2 linked regions of the Psychrobacter arcticus 273-4 genome follow. Each later gene encodes a partner of the first gene's protein in a complex. Links are inferred from orthologs where the notes say so. Each region holds a gene or a part of one and is shown in the gene's direction. Other genes may lie near its edges. The genes, in order: mnmG and mnmE.

Region 1 (7,861 bases):
GATAAGTAAGGGCGCAAGCTATCGGCTTTGGACGCATAACGACCATCGATTGGGGATAGGGCGGTAAGTAAATTCATAAAGATGCCTTAAGTAGTGATAAGTAGTGACAAGTAGTGATCAGAAGGGTTAGAAATTAAAAATGACTACAAACTAACAAATAATACAATGTTTAATTTTTACAGAAAAATAGCTTTAAAACCCGCAAGGCGCATCAATTGACGCAATCACGCCGCCGCCTAAGCAAACCTCCTCAATATAAAATACCGCTGACTGACCCGGAGTAACAGCGCGTTGTGGTTCATCAAATATCACACGAACCTCACTGCCGTCAGCATTGACCGCAAATACACGGCAGGCTTGGTCGGGCTGACGATAGCGAGATTTTGCCATACAGCGTAAGCCCTCTAAGCTAAAAATATCTGTAGGTGGCAGACCATCTGTCCAATCTAGCTTATAAGCATGCAGCTCATTGCTCAGCATCATGGGGTGCTCATGACCTTGACCGACGATAAGACGATTGTTATCTAAATCTTTTGCCAATACAAACCATGGTTCTTCGGGACGATCTTTCACACCGCCAATACCGATACCACCGCGCTGACCTAATGTATAGTACATCAGACCATCATGCGTACCAATATTAATGCCATCGTCAGTGACGATATCGCCTTTTTGTGCCGGCAAGTACTGCTGTAAAAAGTCTTTAAAACGGCGCTCACCAATAAAGCAGATGCCAGTCGAGTCTTTTTTATTGGCAGTAATCAAGTCATGTTCTTCAGCGATTTGACGAACGACTGGTTTTTCAAGCTCACCAACTGGGAACAGGGTTTTGGCAAGCTTGTCACCGCCAACCGCATGTAAAAAGTAGCTTTGGTCTTTATTGTTATCGAGCCCACGTAGTAATTGCGCTACCTCAATACCGTCATTATTCTTATAGTTCACACTGCGGCGGGTATAGTGACCAGTAGCGATATAATCAGCGCCAAGGGTTAAGGCGTAATCCAAAAATGCTTTGAACTTAATTTCTTTATTGCATAGGATATCTGGATTGGGCGTGCGTCCGGCTTTGTATTCTGCTAAAAAATGCTCAAAAACGCGATCCCAGTATTCCATGGCAAAGTTTGCGGTATGCAATTTTATGCCAATTTTGTCGCACACCGCTTGCGCGTCTGCCAAATCGTCCATAGCCGTACAGTACTCAGTACCGTCGTCTTCTTCCCAATTTTTCATAAACAGCCCTTCAACTACAAAGCCTGCCTGCTGAAGCAATACGGCAGAGACAGAAGAGTCGACACCACCTGACATCCCGACAATTACATGTTTAGTACTAGGATTGTCAATATAGGTAAGCGTTAGAGGGCGATGGGCGTCAAAAGCAGCAGAAACGGATATGCTTGAGGTGTTTGGCATGGCTGACATAAAGCGGCTCAACTATTTATACTTTGTCCAAGATTTATAATGGCACTGAAGATGAATGCAATAGCTACAATAGTAAGCTGAGCAAGTTTACAGTGCCGGTTTGTCTTTTGGATTGGGTATTATGATAAAATAAGCGTCATATTATACCAGTTAATTGAAACTGGTGGCGAGCTATGGCATCTTACTGGCTATAAAACCGCTTTAAAAATTTAGATAATGGTTTTCAATTATTCTAATCACCATTAATTTACTTGGAATGATAATGATAAAAATTGGTCAAGGCATTGATGTTCATGCTTTTCATAATAATGGTCAGCAGCAGCAATATGTGGTGCTGGCGGGTGTGCCTATTGAGCATACGCACAGCTTACTTGCGCACTCTGATGGTGATGTGGTGTTGCATGCACTTGCTGACGCTTTGCTTGGCGCATTGGCACTCGGCGATATCGGGCAACACTTTCCAGATACCGATGCGGCAAATGCTGGTTTAGATTCACGCGTACTGCTTCGTTATGTGTATGGCAAAGTTTTGGCCGCAGGTTATATGTTGGGTAATGCTGATATTACCGTAATGTGTGAACGTCCAAAACTCGCAGTACATAATTTAGCCATGCGCGCTAATATCGCTAGTGATTTGCAGACCGATGTGAGTAATATCAGTGTTAAGGCAACCACCACTGAAAAATTGGGCTTTACCGGTCGGCAAGAGGGCATTATGGCCAATGCCGTGGTATTATTGGTGCCGAATACGTCAGGCGTTTAATTCTCAATAGCATATCATTGCATCTAATGACTACTGACAGCTATTAAGAGTGCTTGTAATATGGCAATGATTGCCCCATGAAGCAGCCATATGACAAATTTAATGTTACCTGTCTTTTTTATAAATAGTTTTAATTAATAGGAGTTTTTATGAGTGAGCAAACCCCAAATACTGCTGCCAACGATATTGAACAACTGATTCGTAACCAAATCAAAGACAACAAAGTTATTCTGTATATGAAAGGCTCACCGCAGTTCCCACAGTGTGGTTTTTCTGCTAAAGCGATTGAAGTATTGACGCAAATTGGTCGCCCATTTGCCTTTGTAAATATCTTAGAAAATCCAGAAATTCGTGCAACGTTACCACAAATTGCCAATTGGCCAACCTTTCCACAGCTGTGGATTGATGGCGAGTTGATGGGTGGTTCTGATATTATTTTACAAATGTATCAATCAGGCGAGCTTAAGCCTTTGGTTGAAGCAAACAGTCCAGCTGCTTAATATCGACTGCACTTTATATCGATGTTTGATGTTTGAATATCTGAGTGGCATTAAAATGTTGATATATAAGTGACGTTCGAGTCTAAGTACCCAAATCCGAGTCGCCTTATTAAAGGTTGCTCGGATTTTTATTATTCAATGTTTATTGCTCGTAAGCTTGATTGTTTTTGTCGGTTTTATCCCCATATAAGCCTTAATATCACAGCCAAATACGCTAAATCAATAATAAGAGAGTTCTATGACTAATGAATTAAAAAACAGCCAAGCCACTCAAATACAAGAAGCTGAGCAGGCAGCCATTGAAAAACGTCGCGGGCATCTGAAAAGTGAATCATTACGTATTATTGATATTGCAGCCAGCGAGCCCTATTCAGCGCTGAAATGTATTCATCAGTTGAGTGTGGCGGGCGGCGCAACTGAAGCGACGTATGTGGCGATTGAGCAGCGTATTGTCGCTGATCAAGATGCTGCCGGTGCTTATCATCTGGCGTTATTGGCTCAAAATACACCAGACTTACCTATCGATGCGCGTCAGCTTATTGAGCTGGTCGTCAATAAAGGCGATAATGCTCAGCGTTTGGCATTGCTAAAAAACTTACCCTTGCCGCCCGTTGAGACGATTAAAGCATATATATTGGCGAGCGATGATGGCGATGCGATCGGGCAGATGAATGCCTACTTACAGATTAATCCAGAAGGCTATGGCAGCCAACATATGCTAGCGAGTGGGCAGGCGGATCGTATTGTGCCGCTAAGCCCTAACAAATAAACGTTGGGAATAATCATCGGCAAATGCTATCAACGTTAATCAAAACTTCTTAATCATTAATCTCAATAGTTTTTTTGTATAACGTTTTTTAAATGACAAAAAATTGTTATAATTAATGGTTATCTGTTCAGCTAATAGCGGCGCGCGCTCTATTCTAGTCGCTATCTCTTTTTTAAATTCGACTGACACTTATCTACCCAGTTCATGTTATTGAATAATAGCCTGTCGCTAAGCATAGCGTGATCAGTCAAGTGAGGCATTACATGCAATACCCAAAAAATTACGACGTGGTAGTGATCGGTGGCGGCCATGCTGGCACAGAAGCTGCTTTGGCGGCCGCACGTATGGGCGCGCAAACCTTACTGTTGACGCATAATATTGAAACGCTGGGGCAGATGAGCTGTAACCCGGCGATTGGTGGCATTGGTAAATCACATCTGGTGCGCGAAATCGATGCGCTAGGCGGCGCGATGGCATTGGCGACGGACAAATCAGGTATTCAGTTTCGAGTACTTAACAGCCGTAAAGGCGCTGCGGTTCGAGCCACGCGTGCGCAAGCAGATCGCATTCTTTATAAAGCCGCTATTCGTCATACGTTAGAGAATCAGCCGAACCTTGATATCTTCCAACAAGCAGCCGATGACATTCTAGTTGAAAACGGTCGTGCGACGGCGGTTGTGACTGCTACTGGTATTATTTTTAATACGCAAACGGTAGTATTAACCTCAGGTACCTTTTTAGGCGGGGTTATTCATATTGGTCTTGAGAGCTCAAAAGGCGGTCGCGCAGGCGATCAGCCTTCTATTAAGCTTGCTGATCGTTTACGTGAGCTAAAACTACCTGTTGGTCGTCTAAAGACAGGTACGCCCGCGCGTATTGATGCGCGTAGTGTTGATTTTAGTGTGATGGCGGTACAGCCGGGTGATACTCCGCTACCGGTCATGAGTTATATGGGCGATGTGTCCATGCATCCTGAGCAGGTGAATTGCTACATCACCCATACCAATGCGCGCACCCATGACATTATTCGTGAAAATTTAGACCGCTCACCGATGTTCTCTGGCAAAATCGAAGGGGTCGGTCCGCGTTATTGTCCATCTATTGAAGACAAAATCCATCGCTTTGCCGATAAAGACAGCCATCAGATCTTTATTGAGCCAGAAGGCTTGACCACCCATGAGCTGTATCCGAATGGTATTTCAACCAGCTTGCCGTTTGATGTGCAGTTAGAGTTTATCCATAGTATGAAGGGTCTTGAGAATGCACACATCACCCGTCCAGGCTATGCGATTGAATATGATTATTTTGATCCGCAAAACCTAAAACCAACGCTTGAAACCAAATCGATTGATCGCTTGTACTTTGCCGGACAAATCAATGGTACGACCGGTTATGAAGAAGCCGGTGTGCAAGGTTTGCTGGCTGGCACCAATGCGGCACTGGTTACCTGTGAAAACAGTGAGTTTGACGTCTGGACGCCGCGCCGTGATGAAGCTTATCTTGGTGTGCTTGTCGATGATTTGATTACGCATGGTACGACCGAACCTTATCGCATGTTTACCAGTCGCGCCGAGTATCGTTTGCTTTTGCGTGAAGACAATGCTGACCAACGTTTGACTGAAACCGGTCGTAAGCTTGGCTTGGTTGATGATGTGCGTTGGCAAGCGTATGAAGAAAAAATGGAAGCCATTGCCTCCGAGACTTCGCGTCTCAAAGATATTTGGGCGACGCCTATCAATGCGTTAGGTGCACAAGTCACTGCGCAAACAGGAGAGGTACTGTCCAAAGAATCGACGGCTTATGATTTGCTTAAACGTCCGCAAATACATTTTAATGATATTGCAGCGATTACAGGCTCAGAGGTCGATAGTCAAGTGGGTGAACAGATTGAAATCTCTGTCAAATACGCAGGCTACATTGATCGTCAGCAAGAAGATATCGATCAGATGAAGCGTCTAGAGAATACAGCGCTACCAATGGATTTTGATTATAGTGTGGTATCTGGGCTGTCCAATGAGATTGTTCAAAAACTTGCGCAAGTCCGTCCGTCAACGTTGGCACAAGCTGGACGTATCAGTGGTGTCACACCGGCTGCTATCCAGCTACTGGCAATGACAGTCAAGAAACAGAAGAAAGTACAAGCAGCATTGAATGCGTCATAGTGTGAAAGATAAAAGCGACAAGGTAAGATGAAAAAATAACGTATCAAAAAATATCAAATTCAAGCCTAAAACGTATAAACAACCCATAATGAGAAATTATTATGGGTTTTTTTGCCAAAACATCATAGTCGTTAAAAGAAAGTGGCACACTGGCTTGTCTTGGTTGTTGTTTTTTATTTATACTGGCTCTACGAAATACAGCTCTACGAAATACAGCTCTACGAATTATCAACCCTATTGTTATTACCTACATCTGTTATTTCCTACATCGTTTTTACTAATTTACCACGCTATTGTCCATATTATGATGGGCTTGTCACCGAATTGAGCCTATTTATGATTGATGCCATTATTTTTGCTATGACCATCGTCTTGCCCAACCTTGCCTTAATGTGGTTGGGTTTTTTTATGAAAAGACGGGGTGAGGCGGATCAGGTGTTTGTCGATCAGGCCTCTAGTTTCGTTTTTAACTACTGTTTGCCATGTCTGCTATTTTTTAGTGTGGTCGATAGTGATGTTGATTATGCGAAGCAAGTGGTATTGATAGTCGCTGGTATTGTGGTGACCTTTATTTTGTTTATTGGCTCTGAGCTCTATGCCAAGCATTTTATCAGTGACCCTGCTAATCAAGGAGTTTTTGTACAAGGTATTTTTCGCAGCAATATGGCGATTATTGGACTTGCGACCGTTGCTAACGCTTATGGTACGAGCGGCTTGAGTATTGGCGCGGTATACATGGGCGTGGTCACGATACTGTTCAATATCCTAGCGGTGATTACGCTAAGCCGAGTATCTAAAAGTTCGGAAGATACTTGGCTCAGTCGTAGTACCATGATTATCAAAAAGCTATTCACAAATCCGCTTATCATTGCGCTCGTCGCAGCATTTACCTATAAAGCGTTGCCACTACCACCGCTTGCAGGTGTGATTCATATCACCGGTGGGTTATTGGCAGCAGTTGCTTTACCGCTTGCACTGATTTGTGCAGGTGCCAGTATTAATTTGAAGTCGATGTTGCATCCTTCTGGACTTTCTATGCAGGCAAGCATTGGACGCATTGTTATTGCACCATTGGTCGCTATAGCGGTTGGTTTTGCTTTTGGCTTAACGGGTGTACATATGGGCGTACTGTTTTTGATGGTTGCGTCGCCAACGGCAGCCGCAAGCTATGTGATGGCAAAAGCGATGGGTGGTAATGATATTTTAGCGGCCAATATTTTGGCATTTACCACGGTGGTTGGTATGTTTGGTATGGCGATTGGCGCCGCGATATTGCGCGCTATGGGGTTGATTTAAGAATATTATAAACGAATAAATGGGGTTCTTATAATGCAATGGTGAAATCAACAGACAGTTACTAAGAATTTATCAAACCCTGATCTAATAACCTCCCAATCTTAATAGAAGGGGAGGTTTTTCAATATTATGCAAGCGTTGCTGTTGGTTGTAAATCAAACAAATTAAGCTCAGAGACAAGCTCAAGCGAGCGCATACGTGCTGCTTGGTCATAAACGTTTGCTGTCACAATCAGCTCATCTGGCTGATAGGTAGCAAGAAACGTCGCAAGCTTTGGTTTGACGGTTTCAACAGAGCCGATAAAGGATACCGACAACGCACTATCCACCATCATTTTCTCAGCAGCGTTCCAGATACTATCCATATCATGAGTAGGCTTTGGCATTTGACCTGTTTCACCACGGCGTAAACGCACAAAACTCTGCTGGGCTGAAGTAAAGTGATACTGCGCCGTCGCATCATCATCAGCAAGCAATAAATTTGCCGCTAGCATGACATAAGGCTTATCTAAATAGGCCGATGGTCTAAATTGCTCACGATAAGCTGTAATGGCTTGTCCAAGCATTTGCGGTGCAAAGTGCGAGGCAAACACATATGGCAATCCTAAGTGCGCTGCTAAGGTCGCACCAAAAAGAGACGAACCTAATATCCAAATAGGAATGTTAGATTTTGCACCCGGAAATGCCTGTACTGGGCTATCATCTGTGCCATTCCCCAAAAAGTACATCAACTCTTGCACATCTTGTGGAAAGCGATCGGCATCTTGCATCTGACGACGTAATGCTTGAAAAGTTGCACCATCTGTACCGGGCGCACGACCCAACCCCAAATCTATGCGGTCGCCATATAATGCTTGCAAAGTACCAAACTGCTCTGCGATAACAAGCGGTGCATGATTGGGCAGCATGACGCCGCCTGCGCCAATACGTATACGCTTGGTCTGAGCACCAAT
Region 2 (7,852 bases), 1.2 Mb from region 1 along the record:
ATTCCAACCAAGCGTGATCAAGCGTAAACGTACTCACGGTTTCCGTGCTCGTATGGCAACTAAAAAAGGCCGTCAGGTCTTAGCTCGTCGCCGCGCTAAAGGACGTCATCGCCTTACTGTATAATCAGTAGATTGCGATAAGCATGGCTCATAGTGCTTGTTGTGTTTCTATTATTTATAGATTGCGATAGTCAATCATCACAACTGACACTTAGCCATATATTAAAAGCGCCCACATAGGCGCTTTTTTTGTCTCTATATTTTGTTATTATTTCTGCTATCGTTATTAGCTCTTATACTAGGTTGTACTATGTCCAATACTGTTCCAACGACACCTAATGCCCGCTTTACCAAAGAACAGCGCTTGCTCACGCCTACAGCCTTCCGTGAGGTCTTTGACGCACCTGAGCGTAAGCTACATCAGAGCCATCTAATGGCATTTGTACGTACCAACACTCATGAGCAGCCACGAGTCGGTATGGCTATTACCAAGCGTAAAGTCCCTACCGCAGTTACCCGAAATTTAATCAAACGTCAAATACGTGAGCAGTTTCGAGTAAAGGCTTTTAGTTTAGAAAATAAAGACGTGGTTTTTATTATTAAAAATTCTGTTAAAGGATTGAGTAATAAAGAATTAAAAACAGAAATAAACAATATATTTAAAAAAATAGAAAAAAAATAATATGTATTTTTTTATAAAAACTATAAATAAATATTTATATAAATTAATTTATAGTTTTATTGTTTTTTATCAAAAAATAATAAGTCCTATATTACCTGCTCGTTGTCGATATTATCCAACCTGTTCAAACTACGGTAAGCAAGCTTTGGCTTGGTATGGTGTTTGGAATGGGAGTTTGCTTTTATTAAAACGCATTGGTCGTTGTCATCCTTTAGGTGGACACGGCATTGATTTTGTACCGCTGCCCTTAGCCTCTTATCATTATCAACATGTGTCTTTAATTATGTCAGCTTGTATGAAGGCTCAAGGTTTGTATGTTTATCGAGATAATAATGGGTATGTTGCTCGCCTAAATCATATGATGAAATTGACCTAAGACGTAGGTTCTACTAAGCGTTTCAGTATATCTATTGAGTTACCCACAAGTTATCCACACTGTTGGTATCATTTAGAGTTGTTTTTTAGTAAAATGATGAATATTTTATGTGATTGACTGCTGACATTACCGCTAACTATATGGGTTAATGCTGAGTGGTAGTCATAACACATGCCTTAGTTTTTTATTCCCTAATTTTTTAATCTAGGAAAGGTTTATGCAAAAGATATTTCGGGTGATGATCATCATTGCGATGTTAATCACCGCTTATCTGCTGATTTTGGCATGGCGTGATGATTATGCAGATGCCCCAGCTGTAGACACGGTGCCAGAAACTGCAACTTCGGTAGGGGCTGATATTCCTTCTACTAGCGGTGCGGCAGGTGATATTCCAGTACAGACGCTACCTGTCGATAACGGTACAGTTGATAATAGTGCTGTGACCGCCACACCTGCTACCGATGCAGGACTAATCACAGTCACTACTGATCGCTATGACATCAAAATCAATCCAGAAGGCGGTGACATCGTTTATGCTGCGCTAAAGCAGTATGATGCAACCCTTGATAGCGATAAGCCTTTTGTATTGCTAGAAAATAACAGTAACCGCGTTTACGTGGCTCAGTCTGGTCTGATTGGTCAAAATGGTATCGATACAGCAGAAGGTCGTGCCAAGTACAGCCATACCGCTAACAATTACGTGATGGAAAAAGGTCAGCAAACGTTATCAGTGCCGCTCACCTACAAAAAAGATGGCGTGACAATCACTAAGACCTTTAGTTTCACTCACGATAAATATCCTATCGATATCAGCTATAAGATTCAAAATGCTTCTACAGCGGCGTGGCAAGGTCAGATGTTTGCCCAGCTAAAGCGTGATGATAGTAAAGATCCTGGTATGTCTGATAAAGGTGCGCTCAGTATGGCGACCTATTTGGGCGGCGCTTGGGGTACACCGGATGATCCCTATAATAAGCTGAAATTTGGTAACTTTAATGATGGTGAGTTGACCACAACCAGTGATAAAGGTTGGGTTGGTATCGTGCAGCATTACTTTGTGTCAGCATGGACGCCTGAAAACTTTACCGGTAAATTCTTTAGCCGTGAAACAGGTGATGATTACTTTATTGGCTTTAATAGTCAGCCTGTTAATGTTGCGCCAGACAAGCAAGTAACTTTGAATGCGACGCTATATGCAGGTCCTAAGGTTCAATCTGAGCTTAAAGATGTGGCAGCAGGATTAAATCAGACGGTCGATTATGGTCTATTATGGCCAATTTCAAAGATACTATTTGCTCTCTTGGATGGCATTCATAAAATCATCGGCAACTGGGGTTGGTCAATCATCCTATTGACTATCTTGGTCAAATTCGCATTGATGTGGTTCTCAAACAAGAGCTACTATTCAATGGCGAAGATGCGTGCGATTGCACCGCGTCTAGCAGCGCTAAAAGAAGAACATGGCGACGATCGCATGAAAATGTCGCAAGAAATGATGGCAATGTACAAAGAAGAAAAAGTCAATCCAATGGCGGGTTGTTTGCCAATCTTGATGCAAATGCCGATTTTCTTAGCCTTATATTGGGTACTGGTTGAAAGTATCGAGTTACGTCATGCACCGTGGGTCTTGTGGATTCAGGATTTATCAGCGATGGACCCGTGGTTTATCTTGCCACTATTGATGGGTGTGTCGATGTTTGTACAGCAGCAGCTTAACCCGCAGCCAGCTGATCCAATGCAAGCGAAAGTCATGAAGTTTTTACCGATTATTTTCACCGCGTTCATGCTGTTCTTCCCAGCAGGTCTGGTCCTATATTGGACAGTGAATAACTTATTTAGTATGACACATCAATATATTGTCAATAAAAAAGTAGAAGAAGAGCAAAAGCTGCGTACCGTAAAAGTACTCGACTAATTATTTAACAGTTCAGACGTTCTAAAAACCATCGCTACGGCGGTGGTTTTTTTATGCGCTGAATGCTAGTGTTTATATCAATAAGATGTGAGTGCTATAGTTGAAATATTTTAAAGTCGCTACAGTACTGCTGGTGTAAATTTTTTGCAGCCTCTGTCTGCGTAGGCACAGCAAGCAAAAAAAATTTGCACCAGTAGTAGGTGTTGTATCGATATTACTTTTCACCGACTATATATTAAATCTGTTCTGCCAAAGATAAGCCGTGCGGTATGGTTTTTTGAAAGCTACTAATAATAGCAATGTTGCGCTCTTTGAAGATTGCTTTGTCAGTGTGCGCTAAGCCGTCTATAATAGAGTTTTTAGTTACTGAGAGTGCTTGTGAATTCCCAAGAGATGGCACTAGCCAACCCTGATTCGTTAAAAAATTCTAATTTGTCGAGTCTACCTACCATTGCAGCCATTGCCACACCGCTTGGACGTGGTGGGGTCGGGGTTATTCGTCTGTCTGGTACACGTGCGTATAGCATTGCTTGCACGCTGACAGGTAAGTCGGAATTTAAACCGCGCATGGCAAGTTTCTGCCGATTTTATCAAGCAGATGGTACGGTTGTTGATGAAGGGCTAGTATTGTATTTTAAGGGTCCGCACTCGTTTACCGGCGAAGATGTGATTGAGCTGCAAGGTCATGGTGGTATGATTTTACAGAATCAGCTACTGGCACGAGTATTTGAGTTAGGTGCAAAACAAGCAGGCGCTGGAGAATTTTCGTACCGTGCTTTTGATAATGATAAGCTAGATTTGGTGCAAGCAGAAGCCATCGCTGATGCCATTGATGCAACCAGTGCTGCCGCTGCTAGCAGTGCCATACGTTCACTCAGCGGCGAGTTTTCAAAAAAAATTAATCAGTTATTAGAACAATTAATTCATTTGCGACTTCATGTTGAAGCGGCTATTGATTTCCCTGATGAAGAAGACGTTGATTTTTTATCAGATGGAGTCATACAAGGCAAGCTTGAGCAGACACAAGAAAAAATACAGCACGTATTAGCGACTGCCAAGCAAGGACAGCTATTACGTGATGGTATTCATGTGGTGTTGGCAGGCAGACCAAATGCGGGTAAATCAAGCTTGCTGAATCGTTTGGCAGGGCAAGAGCGCGCTATCGTTACAGATGTTGCTGGGACAACGCGTGATACACTACAAGAGACAGTCGTGCTCAATGGTTTAACGCTACACTTGACTGATACTGCAGGTTTACGAGAGACAGAAGATACGGTCGAGCGTATCGGTATTGAGCGCGCGCGGACAGCGATTACTCAGGCTGATATACTGCTGATGGTATATGATGTAACCTGTGATCTTGAAGAAGAAATCACACCCTTACAGCTCGCTGAACAGCTATTTGGTGAGCTACCAGAAGCCAAATGCTTATTAATTATCGCTAATAAAAGTGATTTATTAAACCACAATAGCAGCAAAGGAATGACCTCTATTTCGCAAGAAGAGATTTATAATCGCGGCTACGAGCAAGTGAATGTTTCATGTGAAACAGGCGCAGGTATTGATGATTTAGTCGAAACTTTGTGTGCTAAAGTAGGCTTCCATCCGCCAGAAAATAGCTTAATCGCTCGTACGCGGCATTTAGATGCCTTAAGAAGAACGGCTGAATATTTGGCAGAAGCTCATGAGCAGCTAACAGTTTTTAAAGCTGGGGAATTGGTTGCTGAAAGCTTACGCCAAGCACAGCATAGTTTAGGTGAAATTACGGGCGAATTTAGTGCAGATGATTTATTAGGCAAGATTTTTGGCAGTTTTTGTATTGGTAAGTAAATTGAGTACGCTTAGTCCGTTGTAAAGATCGGTGGTTTGCTTATAAATAAAGAATAATCGTACTTAAGATAAAGACAAGGAAAGCCGTATGCATTGCCCTTATTGTAATGCGTCAGATACAAAGGTGATCGACTCACGTCTTGCTGCTGAAGGCGCGCAAGTGCGCCGACGCCGTTCTTGTAATAGTTGTCAAGAACGTTTTACTACCTTTGAGGTGGTCGAAGTGGTGATGCCGCGTATCATCAAATCAAGTGGTAAGATTGAACCTTATGATAATGACAAGCTGCGTCGTTCGATTTTACTACCATTACAAAAACGTCCTATTACCATTGACGAACAAGAGGCGATGATTAGCCGGATTGAAAAGCGCGTACGGCAAATGGGTGAGCGTGAGGTCAGCAGTAAAGTCTTAGGTGAAATTATCATGAGCGAGCTCAAAACGCTGGATGATGTCGCTTATGTGCGCTTTGCTAGTGTTTATCGTGATTTTCAGGACATTGATGCTTTTCATCAAGAAATCGCTAATATCCGGCCTAATGATAAATAACATAAAATTAAGGCTTTGATGTTTTTTAGCTTCTCACTCCCATTTTATCAGCTCAGTCTCTCAGTAATCGTGACCAATTATTTACTAAGCCCACTTTTATGTCAAATATAAATCACTCTCAAGATGCAAAAGACCGTTACTTTATGATGCTGGCTATTGAGCAGGCAAAGCTTGGCTTATATAGCACAAGACCCAATCCTGCTGTTGGGTGTGTCATTGTCCAAGCAGAGGAGGTGGTCGGTCAAGGGTTCCATCCTAAAGTCGGTCAGCCACATGCTGAGGTATTTGCCCTAAAAGATGCTGGTATACGAGCAGTAGGCGCTACCGCGTATGTCACTTTGGAACCCTGTAGTCATACTGGACGTACCCCGCCTTGCGCAAAAGCGCTGATAGAGTCTGGCGTCATACGGGTTGTCGTTGCTGGGCTAGATCCAAATCCACAGGTCGCAGGTCGCGGGGTGAGGTTGCTGGAGCAAGCAGGCATTGAGGTGACGGTTGGTATACTTACCGCGCAGGCAGAAGTGTTAAATAAAGGTTTTCTAAAAGCCATGCGTACCCAAATGCCTTATGTGCGACTTAAGATTGCGACCAGTCTTGATGGTCGTACGGCGATGGCAACGGGAGAGTCAAAGTGGATTACAGGTCCTGCTGCTCGCGAAGACGTACAAAAGCTGCGGGCGCAAAGTGGCGCGATCATTACCGGTAGCGAAACGGTTATCGTCGATAATCCACAATTAAATGTACGCTCTAGCCAACTGGGTATCGCGCCTGAACAAGTCCCACATCCTAAAGTGGTGATACTCGATAGGCGTGAGCGATTACAGTACAATCTACAGTCAGATTACCAATTGTGTCGACGTACTGACATACTGTATTGGCGTGATGATAATTTGACGGAGTTATTAAAAGTATTGGTTAGTGAGTATCAGTGTTATGACGTGTTAATAGAAGCGGGTGCTAGTGTTGCTGGTAGCTTCTTACAACAGCAATTGGTCGATGAGCTGATTGTGTATCAAGCGCCATGTCTGTTAGGGCAGCAAGCGCGTTCGATGGTTGATATCAATCCATTGTCGTTAGCACAGCAGCTGCGCTTCGATATTAAACGTTATGAACAGCTTGGTTCTGATATGAAATTAACCTTGATGCCAGTATAACTAATTGTTTTTAAAGATTTATCCACAACATTAAACGTAAGTGTTTTAGTTGCGGCTAAATAAAAACCATTATTAAATGTTTCACATGAAACTGTGTATAACTTTGTTCCATATGAAACAAATGATTTGAAGTTAGTATAAAAAATATAGAATAACTTATTATTAATCAGTGGTTTAGATTGTTTTGAATGTCGATTTAAACTTTAAGTAAAAATAAGTTCTATTGTGGATAACTTGTTAATAATCAGGATTTTATATGCTTCTTTAAAGCGCTGCTCATTACTTATCCTAAATCGCCTATGTAATTCAGCGCCGCGCTTAGAAATGCTGATATATTCAAACTAGAAACACTGTCTATAATAACAATACAATAATGAAAAGAGGTCGATATGTTTACTGGAATCATAGAAAGTGTTGGAAAGGTTAAGTCGATGCAACCTACAGGCGGCGACATTCGCTTGACCATAGAGTCTGATGGCTTAGATTTCAGCGATGTGAAGCTGGGCGACTCGATTGCTTCTAATGGTATCTGTCTGACGGTTGTAGATTTTGGTAGTAACCATTACTCTGTTGATGTTTCACGTGAAACTATAGCGCGAACAGCATTAAAGGATTTGAAGCCAGGTCATATTGTGAACTTAGAGAAGGCGATGCTACCTACCACGCGTTTCGGTGGGCATATTGTCGCAGGGCATGTCGATGGAGTAGGGGTTGTTAGTAAGCTGCAAAAGGATGCACGTTCTATTTATATCGAAATTGAGATACCTGTAGAGCTTGCCCATTATACAGCGACTAAAGGCTCAATCACGCTTGATGGTATTAGCCTCACCACCAATTTAGTACGCGATAATATCGTCTCGCTCAACATCATTCCACATACCGCGCAAGTGACCAATATTGCTCAGCATTGGCTGCTGGGATCCAAGGTGAATGTAGAGGTGGATATCGTGGCTAGATATTTAGAGCGTTTATTAAATAAGTCGCAGGGAGACACGAAAAATAGCAGCCCGCAAAGCAGTATTACCGAAGCTTTTTTAGCAGATAATGGCTTTATGAGATAAGCCATTTTTAATAATTCTTAGATTAATACAACAACATTGGTAATCTTCCCAACCATAAGACACTTAATCAATAGAATTAAGCTGCGTGGTTTAGTTTCTGTATCGGCGTAAAGCTATTATTACCCATATTAGGGCGTTCACGCATTAGTAGCGCTCGATTGTGGCTATTACAGTCATGGCACAACGCAACAAACTCACCTATAATAGCTTTATTACTTATTAATATTGCCTAACTATGACGACACTTGCTTGTGCCCCCGATGTATCTCTGACTCTAACCACCCTTA

The links.
Region 2: the proteins of mnmG (region 1) and mnmE are in contact, whole or in part, in a solved structure (PDB 9HIP), measured with the Escherichia coli proteins. The link is inferred for Psychrobacter arcticus 273-4 from one-to-one orthologs.

What each region holds. Positions count from the first base shown.
Region 1 is NC_007204.1:1,486,172-1,494,032, reverse strand. The notes cover bases 3,239-6,163. They hold mnmG (tRNA uridine-5-carboxymethylaminomethyl(34) synthesis enzyme MnmG), read left to right. Parts: upstream 3,239-3,714; coding sequence 3,715-5,613; downstream 5,614-6,163. Other genes in these bases: PSYC_RS06435 (AEC family transporter), read left to right, coding at 5,950-6,163; PSYC_RS06445 (hypothetical protein), read left to right, coding at 3,239-3,451. Also shown: purB (adenylosuccinate lyase), read right to left, coding at 1-77; tRNA 2-thiouridine(34) synthase MnmA, read right to left, coding at 193-1,419; ispF (2-C-methyl-D-erythritol 2,4-cyclodiphosphate synthase), read left to right, coding at 1,676-2,182; grxD (Grx4 family monothiol glutaredoxin), read left to right, coding at 2,332-2,682; more of PSYC_RS06445, read left to right, coding at 2,921-3,238; more of PSYC_RS06435, read left to right, coding at 6,164-6,909; PSYC_RS06430 (LLM class flavin-dependent oxidoreductase), read right to left, coding at 7,037-7,861. UniProt on the Escherichia coli protein: NAD-binding protein involved in the addition of a carboxymethylaminomethyl (cmnm) group at the wobble position (U34) of certain tRNAs, forming tRNA-cmnm(5)s(2)U34.
Region 2 is NC_007204.1:2,642,690-2,650,541, reverse strand. Bases 2,669-5,584 are described here. They hold mnmE (tRNA uridine-5-carboxymethylaminomethyl(34) synthesis GTPase MnmE), read left to right. Parts: upstream 2,669-3,366; coding sequence 3,367-4,803; downstream 4,804-5,584. Other genes in these bases: ribD (bifunctional diaminohydroxyphosphoribosylaminopyrimidine deaminase/5-amino-6-(5-phosphoribosylamino)uracil reductase RibD), read left to right, coding at 5,449-5,584; nrdR (transcriptional regulator NrdR), read left to right, coding at 4,892-5,350; yidC (membrane protein insertase YidC), read left to right, coding at 2,669-2,973. In the rest of the region: rpmH (50S ribosomal protein L34), read left to right, coding at 1-124; rnpA (ribonuclease P protein component), read left to right, coding at 311-682; membrane protein insertion efficiency factor YidD, read left to right, coding at 684-1,058; more of yidC, read left to right, coding at 1,276-2,668; more of ribD, read left to right, coding at 5,585-6,504; PSYC_RS11135 (riboflavin synthase), read left to right, coding at 6,894-7,565; fmt (methionyl-tRNA formyltransferase), read left to right, coding at 7,801-7,852. UniProt on the Escherichia coli protein: Exhibits a very high intrinsic GTPase hydrolysis rate. Involved in the addition of a carboxymethylaminomethyl (cmnm) group at the wobble position (U34) of certain tRNAs, forming tRNA-cmnm(5)s(2)U34.